One region of the Marinobacter nanhaiticus D15-8W genome, then DNA from elsewhere that is predicted to be linked to it. Evidence: predicted binding sites of a transcription regulator. Region 1 holds the regulator's gene; each other region holds the start of a gene.
What was found. Region 1 encodes sigma-54, which starts transcription at its own class of promoters, with help from an activator protein. Its sites were predicted from a motif close to ANTGGCATNNANNTTGCTNT; they were not measured.
Positions count from the first base shown of each region.

Region 2: the regulator sigma-54 is predicted to act here: its motif matches at 4,164-4,183, upstream of flhA (flagellar biosynthesis protein FlhA).
Region 3: the regulator sigma-54 is predicted to act here: its motif matches at 2,837-2,856, upstream of glnK (P-II family nitrogen regulator).

Region 1 covers NZ_AP028878.1:1,907,049-1,912,703, forward strand. Annotated here, with positions in the region: gene hpf (ribosome hibernation-promoting factor, HPF/YfiA family) at 22-330, opposite strand; gene RE428_RS08590 (RNA polymerase factor sigma-54) at 454-1,974, opposite strand; gene RE428_RS08595 (hypothetical protein) at 2,071-2,439, opposite strand; gene lptB (LPS export ABC transporter ATP-binding protein) at 2,478-3,203, opposite strand; gene lptA (lipopolysaccharide transport periplasmic protein LptA) at 3,203-3,751, opposite strand; gene lptC (LPS export ABC transporter periplasmic protein LptC) at 3,729-4,319, opposite strand; gene RE428_RS08615 (KdsC family phosphatase) at 4,323-4,871, opposite strand; gene RE428_RS08620 (KpsF/GutQ family sugar-phosphate isomerase) at 4,931-5,655, opposite strand, start outside.
Region 2 covers NZ_AP028878.1:3,314,334-3,319,988, forward strand. Annotated here, with positions in the region: gene RE428_RS14700 (MinD/ParA family protein) at 1-485, opposite strand, end outside; gene flhF (flagellar biosynthesis GTPase FlhF) at 586-1,851, opposite strand; gene flhA (flagellar biosynthesis protein FlhA) at 1,909-4,008, opposite strand; gene upp (uracil phosphoribosyltransferase) at 4,391-5,029, shown strand; gene RE428_RS14720 (uracil-xanthine permease family protein) at 5,032-5,655, shown strand, end outside.
Region 3 covers NZ_AP028878.1:749,974-755,628, reverse strand. Annotated here, with positions in the region: gene RE428_RS03325 (histone deacetylase family protein) at 1-761, shown strand, start outside; gene RE428_RS03320 (YifB family Mg chelatase-like AAA ATPase) at 775-2,298, opposite strand; gene RE428_RS03315 (accessory factor UbiK family protein) at 2,378-2,638, opposite strand; gene glnK (P-II family nitrogen regulator) at 2,963-3,301, shown strand; gene RE428_RS03305 (ammonium transporter) at 3,379-4,650, shown strand; gene speE (polyamine aminopropyltransferase) at 4,729-5,589, opposite strand.

The DNA of each region.
Region 1 (5,655 bases):
TGCTTTTCCTTGATGAAACGGCTAGCGACTGGCCGCGCCGTGCATTCGATCGACCGTCTTCTCCTTGTGCTTCAGGATCTGCCGATCAAGCTTGTCTACAAGCGAATCAATCGCTGCATACATATCTTCGTCTTGAGCCTTTGCGTGAACCTCGCCGCCGACGACGTGGAGGGTGGCTTCGGCGGTATGGCGGAGCTTCACCACGGACAGGGTCACCTGACAGTTACTGATATGGTCGAAATGGCGTTCGAGTTTCTCGAACTTTTCTGACACATAGTCCTTCAGGGAGGGAGTCAATTCGACATGGTGACCTGACATATTGAGTTGCATAGGCTTCTCCTACTTGTCGACATGCCCGGAGGCCCGGAAGGTCTCCGGTGTTGAGCCCGTCGCGGACGGCGGACGCCAGAAATAATGCCCTCGCAGCCGCTCACTCATTGGAGCAGCAGTCCCTCATACCAGTCGTTTGCGTTCGTTGGACGGTGGAATGTGCATCGCTTCGCGATACTTCGCTACCGTCCTTCGGGCGACGTTGATGCCCTGATCGCCGAGCAAAGCGGCAATCTTGCTGTCGCTAAGCGGCTTCTTTGGTGTTTCTGCCGCTACCAGTTTCTTGATCATGGCACGGATTGCAGTGGACGAACACTCCCCGCCTTCGTTGGTACTGACATGACTCGAGAAGAAATATTTGAGCTCGAAAATGCCCCGTGGTGTGTGCATGTACTTCTGGGTCGTTACCCGGGATATCGTCGATTCGTGCATGCTCACCGCCTGGGCTATATCCGACAGGATCAGCGGCTTCATTGCTTCCTCGCCGTGATCCAGGAAGCCCTGCTGATGCTCGACGATACGGGTCGCTACCTTTAGCAGGGTTTCGTTGCGGCTCTGCAGACTCTTGATGAACCACTTGGCTTCCTGAAGCTGGTCGCGCAGGTAGGTGTTCTCTGCACTGTTGTCTGCCCGGCGGATCAGCGCCGCATAGCCGGCGTTAACCCGAATACGGGGCGCAATTTCCGGATTCAGTTCGACGCGCCAACGCCCCTTGGATTTGCTGACGACCACGTCCGGGACCACATAGTCGGGCTCGGCTTGGTCGAGGATGTCGCCCGGACGCGGATCCAGGGTCTGAATCAGCGCCAGAACCGCCTTCAGCTGTTCTTCGGTCAACCGGCTGCGACGCAGGAGTTGGGCGTAATCGCGGTTGCCCAGCAAGTTGATGTAATGACTTACTACCAGGCGGGCCTGGGGCAGCCAGGGCGTTTCTGCTGGGAACTGGTTGAGCTGGATCAGCAGGCATTCCTGCAGGTCCCGGGCAAAAACGCCGGGCGGGTCGAAGTGCTGCAGTCGGCGTAGCACCGCTTCAACCTCGTCCATTTCCAGCGGGTCCTCGTCGGTCTCGTCCAGCAGGCCGGTGTGGATGTCCTCAAGACTGGTGACCAGATAACCGCGCGTATCGACGGAATCCAGCAATGCATGCGCAATTGCCCGATCGCGATCGCTCATGGGTGTCAGGTTCAATTGCCAGAGTAGGTGGTCCTGCAGGGTTTCCGTCGGGGAATTACGCGACTCGAAGTCAGTGTCGTCTTCGTCGTCACCGCGGGACGCTGACGCTGGTGCAGACTGGTAGATATCGTCCCAGGCGGTATCGACCGGCAGATCGTCCGGGATGTCCTGCTCATTGTCGGCTGACCAGTCCTGATCGTCGCCGGATTCGTCCCAGTTACCGTCTTCCTGTTGCGAACGGGTGTCGTCCTGATCCTTTACTTCGGTGCCGTCGGCGTTGCTCTCGGAATCAGTCGAGTTGTCCGAGCCTTCTTCTTCCTCGGAGTTCTCGAGCATGGGGTTGGATTCAAGAGCCTGCTGGATCTCCTGTTGTAGATCCAGCGTCGACAGCTGCAGGAGGCGAATGGCCTGCTGCAATTGTGGTGTCATGGTGAGCTGCTGACCCAGCTTAAGCTGGAGCGAAGCTTTCATTACCATTGAATTAGTCCCGTCACCCTTTGGAGCTTTTCAGAGGCTCCGCGCTATCGGCGGTTAATTTTTTGCCGAACCAAGCCGCGCCCTCAATTATTAGGCATTGCATAGGGCATTGATATGGTTGCTGCAAAGTAGCGACCCGGTTCTACAAGCAAATTCTTTGCCGAAGTTTACTGCCATGGGTGTGCAGATGACAACGTTATGGCCGCCGGTGTTTGAGCCCGTGCCCGGGCGACCATGCTTTGAGTGTAGCGTTTTCACAGGAATATGCGCCAGTCCGGCTGTTTGCAGGATCAGGCAATTCGCGGCGCCGTCAATTCGCAACTCGACCTGTGAGCGCTTTTTTCTTTTCAGCCCCTCTTTCATCAGAACTTCTTTGTCAGAGGCTGATTTTTCAAGGACTGCGTTTTCAAATACTGGGCTTTTCAGCGCTACGTTCTTTTTCAATATCGCTGTTTGCATCAATCCAGTCGGTGTTACCAGTAATCCCAAAACGAATCTTATAAGCGAAATTCGTTCCCCAGGTAGACTTCCTTCACCTGCTGGTTGGCCAGGATATCGTCCGCATGTCCGGAGGCAATGATGTGCCCGCCACTGACGATATAGGCATTTTCGCAGATATCGAGGGTCTCACGCACGTTATGATCTGTAATCAGGACGCCGATGCCTTTGTCCCGCAAATGGCGAATGATCTGCTTGATGTCGCTGACAGAAATCGGATCCACCCCGGCGAAGGGTTCATCCAGCAGGATAAAGGCCGGCTCCATGGCCAATGCCCGGGCTATCTCCACCCGCCTTCGCTCTCCCCCCGAAAGGGCCATCCCGAGGCTGTCACGAATATGGGTAATGTGAAACTCTTCCAGCAGGTTTTTCAGGCGGCTCTCACGATCAGCACGGGACAGACCCTTGCGTGTTTCCAGGATCGCCATGATGTTGTCGCGCACGCTGAGCTTGCGGAAAACGGATGCTTCCTGTGGCAGGTAACCGATTCCCGCGCGGGCGCGGCCATGCATCGGCAGAGGGGTGATGTCGCGATCGTCTATTGTGACCCGACCGCGGTCGGCCGGCACCAGGCCCACGATCATGTAGAAGCAGGTGGTTTTACCCGCACCGTTGGGGCCAAGGAGTCCAACGATTTCACCGCTTCGGATTTCCAGGGAAACATCCTTGACGACGTTCACCTGCTTATAGCTCTTCGCCAGGTTGCTCGCGCAGAGGATGGCCATCAGTTGGCTCCGTCCTGGTTGCTTTCACTCTGACGGGGTTGAATGACCATTTCCACCCGTCCGTCCGAGTCAGCGTCACGGCCGCCTTCGGCCACTACGACGCGACTGGCCGTATTATATTCGATGTGATCGCCTTTGAAGACGTTGCCTTCCTGGCGAATGACCGCCTGCTTCTCGAAGGTGATGCGGTTCTCACCCGCGGCATAGATGATCGTCAGGGCTTCTGCATCGGTCTTCGGGGTTTCGCCCTGGCGTGGCTGGGTATAGTGGGCCGGTTGTCCGAACGCTTCGATGCGATCGAGTACACCTTCGGTGCGATACAAAACCACCCGGTCGGCGGTCAGTTCCGTAGCATCCTGCCGTACGACCACGTCGCCGGTGTAGACCGCCGTACCCTCAGCGTCATCCAGGCGGGCGCTATCGGCGCTCACCTTGATCGGGTTGTCCGAGTCCAGGTCGAAGGCCGTCACGTGACTGCCCACCATGACTAGAGCGACGCCGAGGAGTCCTTGGAGTATGCGGGCTTTACCGGTTTGAGGGCGTGTCATACTGTCCTTCCACCTGTGATTTGAGTTCCACGATTCGTTCGTCGATCCAGGCCTGCATACCCGTTGCCCGGGTGATGCCGCGGGGTTCGGTCAGGACTACCGGGGCGTCAGTGTGCACAATGCGCTCGTCGTTATCCAGCGTGAGATGCTCAGTTTCCAGTTGGCCCTCCTGACCGGAGGGGAGGAGGCGGGTAATGACCACGTTGCCACTGAGTCTGATGATATCCCTGTCCAGCTGGTAGCGGCCCTCGTTTGCCCTGACGGTCCAGGGGGTACCGGTGCTGACGTCGATAAGGCGGCCCCTGGGCTCGTTCATGTGGGCCAGGTTCTGGTCATCGAACTGCTCGATGCGAGGGCTGCTGATAATGGTCGAGACCTCGCCCGATTCGGCAAACGACCGGTACTCGCCATTAACGACGAAGCTGTCGGGTTCCTGGGGTCCGCGGAGCTGGGCCGCCGGATCGACGTCGCTTTTCTCGTCGCTCTGCCACAACAGTCCGATCAGCACCGCCGAAAGGGCAGCGATGCCCAGGTAGCGCAGTCGGAGGAGGTTGAGGCGGCTCAGCATGGCTCAGCCTCCGCTTCCGTGATAGGTCTGGTGCAGGTCGGCAAGCTTGTTCTGTGCCTGCAGGATCAGATCGCAGATTTCCCGGACGGCGCCTTCGCCGCCGCCAGTTTCGGTGCAATAGTCGGCCTGCTCACGCACGTACCAGTGGCCGTTGGGCACGGTGATGCCCAGTCCGGCGAGCATGATGGCGCCCAGGTCCGGCAGGTCGTCGCCCATATAGGCTGCCGACTCGGCCGGGATATTCAGGTCCTGCAATAGCTCGCGCAGTGCGCTCTCCTTGTCCTCTCGCCCTTGTTGTAGGTGCTGTATGCCCAGGTCCCGCGCGCGGCGAGCGGTCAGCGGGGAGTTGCGGCCGGTGATGATGGCCACTTCGACGCCGTTGCGTCGAAGCTGTTTGATGCCGTGGCCGTCGAGGATGTTAAAGGCTTTCATCTCGTCGCCCTGGGCCGTGAAGTAGAGCTGTCCATTGGTCATGACTCCATCGACATCCAGTGCCAGTAGGCGGATGCCGGCAGCTTTACTGATCAAATCCTCGGGTAGGGGGCGTTCCATTCGGAGGTCCTTCACGGTCATTCTTGAGTCTCGTTTAGGGTGTCTGTCGGCACCTGTCTTCAAATGACCCCGGCGCGCAGCAAGTCGTGCATGTTGATGGCGCCGACCAGTCGTCCTTCACGGTTCAGTACCGGCAGTGCATTGATCTTTACTTCGTCCATCAGCTTGAGCGCTTCCGCGGCGAGCTGGTCGTCGTAGATGCTGCGTCCCCCGGCAGTCATAACCTCGCTGATCGGCGTCACACGGACATCGATATTACGGTCAAGCGTGCGGCGCAGGTCGCCATCGGTGAAGATGCCTACGATCATGCCGTTGTCATCTACGACCGTTGTCATGCCCAGGCCCTTGCGTGAAATTTCAAGCAAGGCGCCACTGAGCAGAGTGTCGGTAGAGACCCGGGGGATACGGTCGCCAGTGTGCATGATGTCGGAAACCCGGAGCAGCAGGCGACGGCCCAGGCTGCCACCGGGGTGTGAAAAGGCGAAATCTTCAGCGCTGAAACCTCGCGCCTCGAGCAAGGCCACCGCCAGGGCATCGCCCATGACGAGGGTAGCCGTGGTACTGCTGGTCGGTGCCAGGTTCAATGGGCAGGCTTCACGCGGTACGCTGACATCGAGGTTGACCACCGCTTCCTGGGCCAATACGGACTCCGCATCGCCGGTCATGCTGATCAGAGGCGCGCCCATGCGCTTGAGCAGGGGCAGAATGGTCAGCACTTCGCTGGTCTTACCGGAATTGGAGATGGCGAGAACCACGTCCTGGCCGGTAATCATGCCCAGATCAC
Region 2 (5,655 bases), 1.4 Mb from region 1:
TTGATGAGCGCGTAGCAATCGGTAATGGATGTGGGTTCGTCGCAGACTACCAGCAACAGTTCCTGCGAGGCCCGGAGAAAACTGACGACGCCCTCGGAAATCCCCGCCGCGGTGTCGACGATCAGTACGTCGATCTGATCGCCAAGCTCGCTGAAGGCATTGATCAGACCCGCATGCTCCATAGCGGTGAGCTGGGTCATGCGCTGGGTGCCGGAGGAGGCAGGCACGATTTTGATGCCGCCAGGACCATCCACCAGGACCTCCCGCAGCTCGCATTCGCCCGACAGCACGTCAGCCAGGTTGTGATGCGCAGTGATGCCCAGCAGTACGTCGATGTTGGCCAGTCCCAGATCGGCGTCCAGAACGACAACACGACGCCCCATTTGGGCCAGGGCGATTGCCAGGTTGACTGAGACGTTGCTCTTGCCAACGCCCCCCTTGCCGCCGGATACGGCAATTACCTGAACCGGGTGTGGTTTACTCATGCCGGATACGGTCTCTCGCGACGATATTGTTGATTGTTGACTGCCGGCCATGAGCCAGCCTTTCAAGGTCTCGATACGACACTGTCGAAGATTCCCTGATTCAGGCTCCTGCTGCAACCATAGCCGTCTCCCGAGCCTCACGCAGCCGCTCTACGCCCAGTCGCACCAGGGGCACTGACTGCGCCGGGTGAATATCTTCAGGGATGCGCTGGCCATCCGTGTAGTAGGCCACCCGAAGCCCCGTTTCCATGGCAAATCCCAGGACTTCGCCGAGGGTCAATGCCTCATCCAGCTTAGTCATGATACACCCGGCAGGCTTGGCCATCTTATAGCAATGCCATGTGGATTTCATAATGCGCGGCTGGCTGGTTGCCGCCAGCACCAGGTACGGCTTGATCGGATGATAGCTGGACGCCAGTTCCTCAAGCTGCTCCTGGTGCCCGCGGTCTGAATGGGTCAGGCCGGCAGTATCGACCAGAACCAAACGCTTGTCCGAGAGATCGTCAAGGATCTGGTCCAGGGTGTGGCTTTCGTCAACGACGCGTACCGGCACGTTAAGGATACGGCCAAACACGAACAGTTGTTCATGGGCAGCGACACGGTAGCGGTCGGTGGTCACCAGCGCCAGGGAATCTGCGCCGTGGCGCAACACATAACGCGCGGCCATCTTACCGATGGTTGTGGTCTTACCGGAGCCTGTCGGACCCACCAAGGCTACGATACCACCCTGCTCCACGATTTCCTGGTCCTGGGTACGCACACCGGCTGCCAGGGTTCGCAGTGACTTTTTCCAGCCTTCTTCGAGACGACCCGAGCCGGAACTTCGGGCCAGGGTCCCCGCCAGCTGACTGGACAGACCGAATTCTTCCAGGCGTTCCGTCAGTCGCTGATGGCTTGCGTCTACTTCCGGTGCAGAGGTCTTCACAACAGGCGCAGCATCGCCCTGGCGGCCATTAACCATATCCCGCAGGGAGTGGATCTCGGCACGCATGGCTTCCAACGCGGCGTGGGTCGGGTCCTGGCTCGGTGCCGCCGCAACGGTCGCCACCTTGGGTTCAGGCGCCGGCTGAGGTGAACGACGCTCGCGAATCTCACGAATACGCTGACGGGAACGACCGAGCTCTTCCTCCAGGCGACGGTGCTGGTCAGCCTGCATCTCAGCCAGGCGTGCGCCGTTGGTCGCCTCAACCGCCGCATTGCCCAAACGCTGGCGCGCCATATTCTCGTCGTAGTCGAGGGCCGTCACGATTTCGACACCGTCATCAACGCGACGATTGGACAGGATGACCGCGTCATCGCCCATCTCGAGCCGAACCATCTTTAGCGCTTGCGACATGGTCGGTGCAAAGAACCGTTTTACCTTCATGATGACTTACCTCCACTGGCGCCGACTCGATCGGGACCTGTTGCTGCTGTCGGCGGCCTATTGCTGACCGACCGACGCTACAATCGTAATCTGTTTGTTATCCGGCACTTCCTGGTAGGCCAGGACATGCAGGCGTTCCACCCCATAGCTGACGAATCGGGCCATGACGTGGCGCAGCGGTCCGGAAACCAACAGGATCGCCGGCTTGCCCATCATCTCCTGACGCTGGGCCGCGTCCTGCAGGGATCGCTGGAGCCTTTCCACCATGTTCGGCTCCAGCACCAGGCCGATATCGTCCTGACCGCCGGATTGTTGACTCTGCTGCATGGACTTTAGCAACATCTGTTCCAACTCCGGATCCAGGGTAATCACCGGGATCTCGGCTTCGTTGCCACAGATGCTCTGGACAATCATCCGGCGCAGGGCCTGACGGGCTGCCGTCGTCAGTGCGCGGGCATCCTGGGTCTTGGGCTGGACGTTGACGATGGCCTCGGCGATGGAACGCATATCGCGGACCGGCACTTCCTCTTTCAGCAGGCTCTGGAGCACCTTCAGCAACAGGCTGATGGAAATGGTATTCGGCACCAGCTCCTCCGCCAGCTTGGGGGACATCTTTTCCAGTTGCTCCAGCCACTTCTGCACTTCCTCGTGGCCGATCAGCTCATGAGCATGTTTCTGCAGGATCTGGTTGAGATGGGTCGCGACCACCGTGCTGGAGTCGACAACCGTGTAGCCCAGGGTTTGTGCCTGATCCTTCTTTTCCGGCTCGATCCAGACGGCCTCCAGACCGAACGCCGGATCCTTGCCGTCGATCCCTTCGACCTTGCCAAAAACCTGACCCGGGTCGATGGCCAGTTCACGATCCGGATGGATCTCCGCCTCGGCGATCGTCACGCCCATCAGGGTGATGCGATAGACGTTGGGCATCAGGTCCAGGTTGTCGCGGATGTGGACCGACGGCATGAGAAAGCCGAGATCCTGGGACAGCTTCTTACGCACGCCCTTGATCCGGGTCAGCAACTGTCCGCCCTGGGAACGATCCACCAGCGGGATCAGGCGGTAACCCACTTCCAGGCCGACGATATCCACCGTGGCTACATCGTCCCAGCCCAATTCCTTCGATTCGGTCGGTCCCGGCAAGGCCTTGCCGCCAGTGTCGCCACCCGGCTGCGGACCCGCTGCCGGTGCCGAGCGAGGCGCTCCACTGCCCCGTGCCGGGAACACGCTCTCGTCCTCTTCCACTTGCTGCTGACGCTTCCAGATGTAGTACGCCAGACCGCCGGCAATTGAACCCAGTCCCAGGAAGGCCACATGCGGCATACCGGGGATAAGGCCAAGAATGATCAGGATGGCGGCGGCAATGCCCAACGCACGCGGCGCGGTAAACATCTGGGACAGGATCTGCTGCCCCATGTCCTGGCTGGTGGTGACACGGGTGACCATGATCGCAGCGGAGGTGGAGAGCAGCAGCGACGGAATCTGCGCCACCAGGCCGTCACCGATGGTCAGCAGCGCATAGCTGCGCATGGCATCGCCGAAGGCCAGCTGGTGCTGGAGCATACCGATGACCACACCACCGATAATGTTGATAAAGAGAATCAGCAGACCGGCGATCGCGTCGCCCTTCACGAATTTACTGGCACCGTCCATGGAGCCGTAGAAGTCCGCCTCCTGGGCAATCTCGGAACGGCGCGCCTTGGCCTCGTCCTGGTTGATCAGCCCGGCGTTCAGGTCGGCATCGATGGCCATCTGCTTGCCTGGCATGGCGTCGAGGGTAAAGCGGGCGCTGACTTCGGAAACACGGCCGGCACCTTTGGTCACAACCATGAAGTTGATGATCATCAGGATGGCAAACACCACCAGACCCACGGCGTAGTTACCGCCGATCAGCACCTCACCGAACGATTCGATCACCTTACCGGCGGCGGCACCGCCTTCGTGACCGTTGAGCAGGACAATCCGGGTCGATGCCACGTTCAAGGCAAGGCGCAACAGCGTCGCCACCAGCAAAACCGTGGGGAACGCGGCAAACTCCATCGGCCGCATGGCATACACACACACCAGCAGGATGACGATAGACAGCGTGATGTTGAAGGTAAACAACACGTCCAGCAGGAAGACCGGCATGGGCAGTATCATCATGCCCAGCAAGGCCATCAGCAGGACCGGAATACCCAGGTTGCCGTTTGTCAGGGATTTGACGTTGTTGAGGACCAGCGCTCTATCCACTACCCGAAGATCTCCACGTGAGCGTGTTAACTCTGGTGCCGTGATGTCGTTTTTTTGACGGCACGACGGTATCTGGGTGGGATAGCGCAATAACCATACCAATGATGTGAAATCTGCAAAAACAGGGCGTTGCCGGGGTATCCCTGACTGACTGGACGCCTCAAGTAAGGTATCCTTGTCGGCATTTTGGAGGCCCCGTAAAGACCTGTGGCGCTCGCCTCAGGACTGGACCACGTCGAGCCCTCCAACCCCGAATAATCCGACGACCGGATAACCTTACGATCGAACAACCTGACGATATAGGTGAGCCATGCCCGTCCATGAGGTGAAGCACCCCCTGATCCGCCATAAACTCGGCCTGATGCGCCGTTCCGATATCAGTACCAAGAATTTTCGTGAACTGGCCCAGGAAGTCGCCGCCCTGCTGACCTATGAAGCCACCCAGGATTTTGTTCTGGAAAAACACACCATAGAAGGCTGGGCCGGGCCGGTTGAAGTGGAACGCCTAAGTGGCAAGAAGGTCACCATCGTACCCATCCTGCGTGCGGGCATGGGGATGCTGGAAGGGGTATTGACCCTGATCCCCGGTGCACGGGTGAGCGTGGTTGGCCAGGTACGGAACGAAGAAACCCTGGAAGCCAGCACCTACCTGGAAAAACTGGTGGGCGAACTCGACCAGCGCCTGGCCATGATCGTCGACCCGATGCTCGCGACAGGCGGCTCGCTCATTTCCACCATCGACTTGCTCAAAAAAGCAGGTAGCACCGAAATCCGTGCCCTGGTGCTGGTGGCCGCACCGGAAGGTATCCAGAAAGTCCAGGAAGCACACCCGGACGTCTCTATCTACACAGCCTCGATCGATGAGCGACTCAACGAGAAAGGTTACATCCTGCCCGGCCTCGGTGATGCCGGCGACAAGATTTTCGGCACCAAGCAAAAGGATCACTGAATATGCAAAGCACCCCGAACGAACCGGTATGGCGCCAGGCCCTGGCCGGCGCCCAGATGTTGCTGGTCGCCTTCGGCGCCCTGGTGCTCATGCCCCTGATTACGGGGATGGATCCCAACGTGGCCCTGTTCACGGCGGGTATCGGCACATTGCTGTTCCAGATCATCACCGGAGGCCAGATCCCTATATTCCTGGCCTCATCCTTCGCGTTCATCGCTCCGATCATCGCCGCCAAGGCCAAATTCGGACTTGAACAGACCCTGGGTGGCCTCGTCGCCGCCGGCGTCCTCTACATGATTCTCAGCGGGCTGGTGAAATGGCGCGGCACCGGCTTCCTTAATCGATTGCTACCACCGGTGGTCATCGGGCCCGTCATTATGGTGATTGGCCTGAGCCTGGCGCCGGTTGCGGTCAATATGGCCATGGGTAAAGCCGGTGATGGCAGCGCCCAGCTGGTGCCCTACACGACCGCCATATGGATCGCCATGGCTTCACTTGCGACCACCATCATCTTTTCGGTGTTCACCACAGGGATCTTCCGGCTCATTCCGATCATGTTCGGCGTGCTGGTCGGCTACGTGCTGTCGGCCGTTGTCGGCATTGTCGACCTCACACCGATCCGTGAA
Region 3 (5,655 bases), 1.2 Mb from region 1:
GCATCGACTCTGCCGAGGTCGCTGCAGGGACTGCGATCGCCGCCGTCGAAAGCGTCGCATCCGGCGAATCAGAATCAGCGTTCGCGCTGGTCCGGCCACCGGGGCATCATGCAGAACCGGTACGGGCGCGGGGCTTCTGCCTTTTCAATAACGTTGCTGTGGCGGCAGCCCATGCCCAGGCCGAACTGGGCCTGGAGCGGGTAATGATCATCGACTGGGACGCCCATCATGGCAACGGGACCCAGGATATTTTCTGGGCCGATCCGGACGTGCTGTTCTTCGATATCCACCGGGCTTCGCCCTTCTACCCCGGCACCGGGGCTTTGGAGGATATCGGCGCAGGTCTCGGAGAAGGTACGACGGTCAATGTTCCGGTGCCCGCAGGGTCAGGCGATGCGGCCTACCTCAAGGCTTTCCGGGAAATCCTCGAACCGGCGGCGAACTGGTTCAAGCCAGACCTGATCCTCGTGTCCGCAGGATTCGACGCCCACTGGATGGATCTGGCACTGAACGTCTCCTACGAAGGATTTGGCGCCATGACCGGCGCTATCCGGGCGGTCGCCCAGCGCCACTGTAAAGGCCGCTTGGCCTTCGTCCTTGAGGGTGGTTATAACCTGGAATCCCTGCCCCGGGGCGTTCACGCGGTGCTCAACGTACTGGCCGGCGCCGAGCCGATCGAACCCGGTATTTGCGGCTTCAAGGAAGTGGAAGCCGCCGCCCTGTTCCACCGGGACGCTTTCATTCCACCGGAGGACGAGTAAGCCCAAGCGGCCCCTAGCCAGTCGGCGCAGTCACCTGCGTGTGACGTCGATCCAGTTTACGGTATCCCAAAGCCTCCACCAGGTGGGTCTGCTGCAACTCCTCGTCGCCGGCGAGGTCGGCCAGCGTCCGCGCCACCCGCAGGATACGGTGCAAGGCCCGCGCCGATAGCCCGAGACGCTCCATAGCCTGGGCCAGCATGCGCTCGCCGGCTTCGCCGGGACGGCAGTAATGGTCCAGGGCGTCGCCGCTGAGGTCGGCATTGAGCACCCCGCGAGCGGCCTGAACCTCGCGCGCGCGCAATACCCGTTCACGCACCGTCTGGCTATCCAGCGGCTTGGCGTCCTGTCGCAGCAATGTCTCGCCGCTTTGCACCGGCACTTCCACATGCAGGTCGAACCGGTCCAGCAACGGTCCCGACAGGCGGGATTGGTAACGGGCCACCTGCTGGGGCGAACACTGGCAGTCGATACTCGGGTGTCCCCGGTACCCACACGGACAAGGGTTCATGGCGGCGACAACCTGGAATCGCGCCGGATAGGTCACCTGCTGGGCCGCACGGGAAATCACGATCTCCCCGGACTCCATGGGTTCACGCAGAACTTCCAGCACCTTGCGGTCAAATTCGGGAAGCTCATCCATGAACAGCACCCCGCGATGCGCCAGGGAGATCTCGCCCGGCCGCGGTGAACTGCCGCCACCCACCAGGGCCACGGCGGAAGCGGTATGGTGCGGGGCGCGATAGGGTGGACGCCGCCAACTACCAGGGTCGACCGTTTCACCTGCCACCGACCGCACACTGGCCACCTCCAGCGCAGCACCGTCGGTTAACGGCGGCAGGATGCCCGGCATGCGGCTGGCCAGCATACTCTTGCCAGTACCTGGCGGGCCGAAGAGCAAGAGATTGTGCGATCCGGCTGCCGCGATCTCCAATGCCCGCTTGGGGACATGCTGGCCGCGCACGTCCCGCAGGTCCGGGCATCCCATGTCGATGGGTGGCTCAGGGCATCGTGCCAGCGGCGACAAGCGCTCTTCGTCGCATAGATGGGCAACCACTTTCAGCAGGTGATCGGCAGCGTAGACGTCATCCGCCGCTGCCAATCCGGCTTCTTCGCCGTTCTCCGCCGGAATAAGTAGCTGCCTGCCCGCTTCCCGCGCAGCCATGACCGCCGGCAATACGCCGCGTACCGGACGCAATGCACCATCAAGGGCCAGCTCACCGATACATTCCAGGCCCTGGAGGCGTTCAGAGGGAATTTGCCCGGACGCCGCGAGAATGCCGAGGGCAATAGGAAGGTCGAAACGCCCGCCTTCCTTGGGAAGATCTGCAGGCGCAAGGTTGATCGTTATGCGGCGGGTGGGAAATTCGAAACCGGCGTTCATCAGCGCACTGCGAACCCGGTCCTTCGACTCGCGGACTGCCGTTTCAGGTAAGCCGACGATCGAGAGGGAAGGCAATCCGTTGGACAGGTGAATTTCTACGGTAACCGGTGGCGCAGAGACGCCCAGACGGGCGCGCGTATGGACTATGGCGAGCATGACAACCTTCCATGGTTAATTGAGGGACGATCAGCGGGATGGCGTCCTGCCACCCCGCGTTGTTCAGGTTTTGCTGGCGTCAGCTGTTCTGGTCGCCGACACGCTTTTCGAGCGCGGCCACCTGCTTCTCCAACGCTTCGACTTTTTCTCGGGTACGGAGCAGGACGGCCTGCTGGGCATCGAACTCCTCCCGTGTAACGAGGTCCAATTTATTGAGCACCGACAGCACCGTTGCGCGGGCATGCTGTTCAAAATCCTCCCGAGCGGCACGGGCCATGTCTGGAACGAATTGGCCGAACTGTCCTTGCAGCTGAGCGAAGATATCCTGCGGTGTTTTCAATTTGTCTCTCCACGGGTCCCAAGGAATGAGGGGAAAAGTGTACCATAATCGGTGTGATGCAAGGCTGGCCCGGGTGCGCACCGAAATGGCGCACCAATACGGTTCGCGACGGAACAGCACGCACCAAAGTAATGCGCGCACGTGACCCAAAGCAGGGCCACCCAATCATAAGATTTTGTTTTGTTAGTAGATTTTTGCGTTGGCACACACGATGCTTTAAGCCTCGTACGCAATCCGCACACTTGTGTGCGAGGTAGCAGCATCCCGAGCTCAAACCCTAACCCATACGAAAAAGTTTGAGACGGAATTACCAAGGAGACAGCAATGAAACTTGTGACAGCGATCATCAAGCCTTTCAAGCTGGACGATGTCCGCGAGGCATTATCCGAGATAGGCGTTCAAGGCGTGACCGTCACTGAAGTCAAGGGCTTCGGACGGCAAAAGGGGCACACCGAGCTTTATCGTGGCGCGGAATACGTGGTCGACTTCCTGCCCAAGGTCAAGGTCGAGGTTGCCATTGGCGACAACCTGCTGGATCAGGTCATCGAGTCCATCACCAAGGCGGCCAACACCGGCAAGATCGGTGACGGCAAGATCTTCGTGACCGAGCTGGAGCAGGCCATCCGGATCCGGACGGGTGAGACTGGGGAAGAAGCCGTTTAAGGCCCGCCCGGTCCTGTAAAAAACGCCAACGCAAAAATCCTATTCATCCTTGAAGAGCCTTGTGCGGAGGGCTTCACATGGAAAACAACATCTTCCATTTGCAGTACGCTATAGACACCTTTTATTTCCTTGTATGCGGCGCATTAGTCATGTGGATGGCAGCAGGCTTTGCCATGCTGGAATCCGGTCTGGTTCGCGCCAAGAACACCACTGAGATCCTGACCAAGAACGTCGCCCTGTATGCGATAGCCTGTATCATGTACATGGTATGCGGCTACGCCATTATGTATGGCGGCAATATCTTCCTGTCCGGCATGGGCGATATCGACGTGGCTGGCGTGCTGGGCGACTTCGCCGGCCGTGAGGACGGCTTCGAAGGCGGCTCCATCTACTCCGGCGCTTCAGACTTTTTCTTCCAGGTGGTATTCGTCGCCACCGCGATGTCCATCGTTTCCGGTGCGGTTGCCGAGCGCATGAAGCTCTGGGCCTTCCTGATTTTTGCCATTTTCATGACCGGCTTCATCTATCCCATGGAAGGCTCCTGGACCTGGGGCGGCGCAGCCGTACTGGGCATGTACTCCCTGGGCGACCTGGGCTTCAGCGACTTCGCCGGTTCCGGCATCGTACACATGGCGGGCGCTGCCGCGGCCCTGGCGGGTGTGCTCCTGCTGGGCGCACGTAAAGGCAAATACGGCGCGAACGGTGAGATCCGCGCGTTCCCGGGTGCCAATCTGCCGCTGGCGACACTAGGTACCTTCATCCTTTGGATGGGCTGGTTCGGCTTCAACGGCGGTTCCGTACTGAAGCTGGGTGATATCTCCAACGCTCACGCTGTTGCCATGGTCTTCCTGAACACCAATACGGCAGCGGCGGGCGGCGCTGTAGCCGCGCTGATCACCGCTCGCCTGATGTTCGGCAAGGCTGACCTCACCATGCTGCTGAACGGCGCACTGGCCGGCCTGGTTGTCATCACCGCCGAGCCGTCTACCCCGAGCGCGCTGACAGCCACCCTGTTCGGTGCCCTGGGTGGTATCCTGGTGGTCTTCAGCATCGTGACCCTGGACAAGCTGCGCATCGACGATCCGGTCGGCGCGATCTCCGTCCACGGTACCTGTGGTCTGCTGGGCCTGCTGCTGGTACCGGCCACCAACGGCGACGTCAGCCTGACGGGCCAGATCATTGGCGCCATCACCATCTTCGTCTGGGTCTTCGTGGTCAGCCTGATCGTCTGGGGTATCCTCAAGGCGGTCATGGGCCTGCGGGTTTCCGAGGAAGACGAATACGAGGGCGTGGACCTGTCCGAGTGCGGTATGGAAGCCTATCCGGAGTTCGTGAGCGGCAAGCAGTAAGCGGCTCACACCGGAAAACAAAAGGCGCCCCACGGAGCGCCTTTTTTATGGCCTGGCGTTCAAGATCGGCGAACTGATTCAGTCTTCGAAGATATCACGCATGAACTGCGGCTGGGCCAGTGCTGCATTATGGATCGCTTCGTTGTAGTAACGGGTAACAAACGGTCGCTCCGCTGCGTCCTCTTCACGAAAATAGTGCAGCGGATTCTCCTTGCTGGCCATGGTGCAGCTCCACCAGCCTGTCGGATAGACCGGTTGCGGGAACGGCAGGGTCACTACGTGGTCCAGACCGGCTTTCTTCATGTCGGTATGGATGTCCTTGATGATGGTCTCCGCATGCAGCAGGGGTGACTCGCTCTGCTGTACGATGATGCCGCCCTCGCGAAGGGCCAGCATGCAGTCACGGTAGAAATCGAGCGCAAACAGCCCTTCGGCCGGCCCCACTGGATCGGTGCTGTCGATGATGATCAGGTCGATACTGTCTGGATCGGCATCGCGGATCCATTGGATGCCGTCGCCGAAGAAGAAGTTGGCGCGAGGATCCTCGTTGGACTCACAGAGCTCTGGAAAGTATTTCTCGGACATGCGGGTGACCCGCTCGTCGATCTCCACCTGCCAGGCTTCTTCGATGTCGGGGTGCTTGAGTACCTCCCGCAGGGTGCCGCAGTCACCGCCGCCAACCACCACGACCTTGCGCGGTGATCTGTGAGTGAACAGGGCGGGATGTGTCATCATCTCGTGATAGAGGAAATTGTCGCGACCAGTGAGCATCACACAGCCGTCGAGCACCATCAGGTTGCCGAAGGTTTCCGTTTCATAGATTTCCAGCTTCTGGTATTCGGTCTGCTCTTCATGCAGTTTCTTCTTGACCTTGAGGGAAAAGGCCGTGCCCTGGTCCTGGAAAACTTCCGTGAACCATCCTTCGTTGAGTGCTGACATCGCGATGCTCCTCATGCCCTTCTATCGGAAAGTCGTTGGTCGGCCAGCGAAGATGGCCTTCTTTAA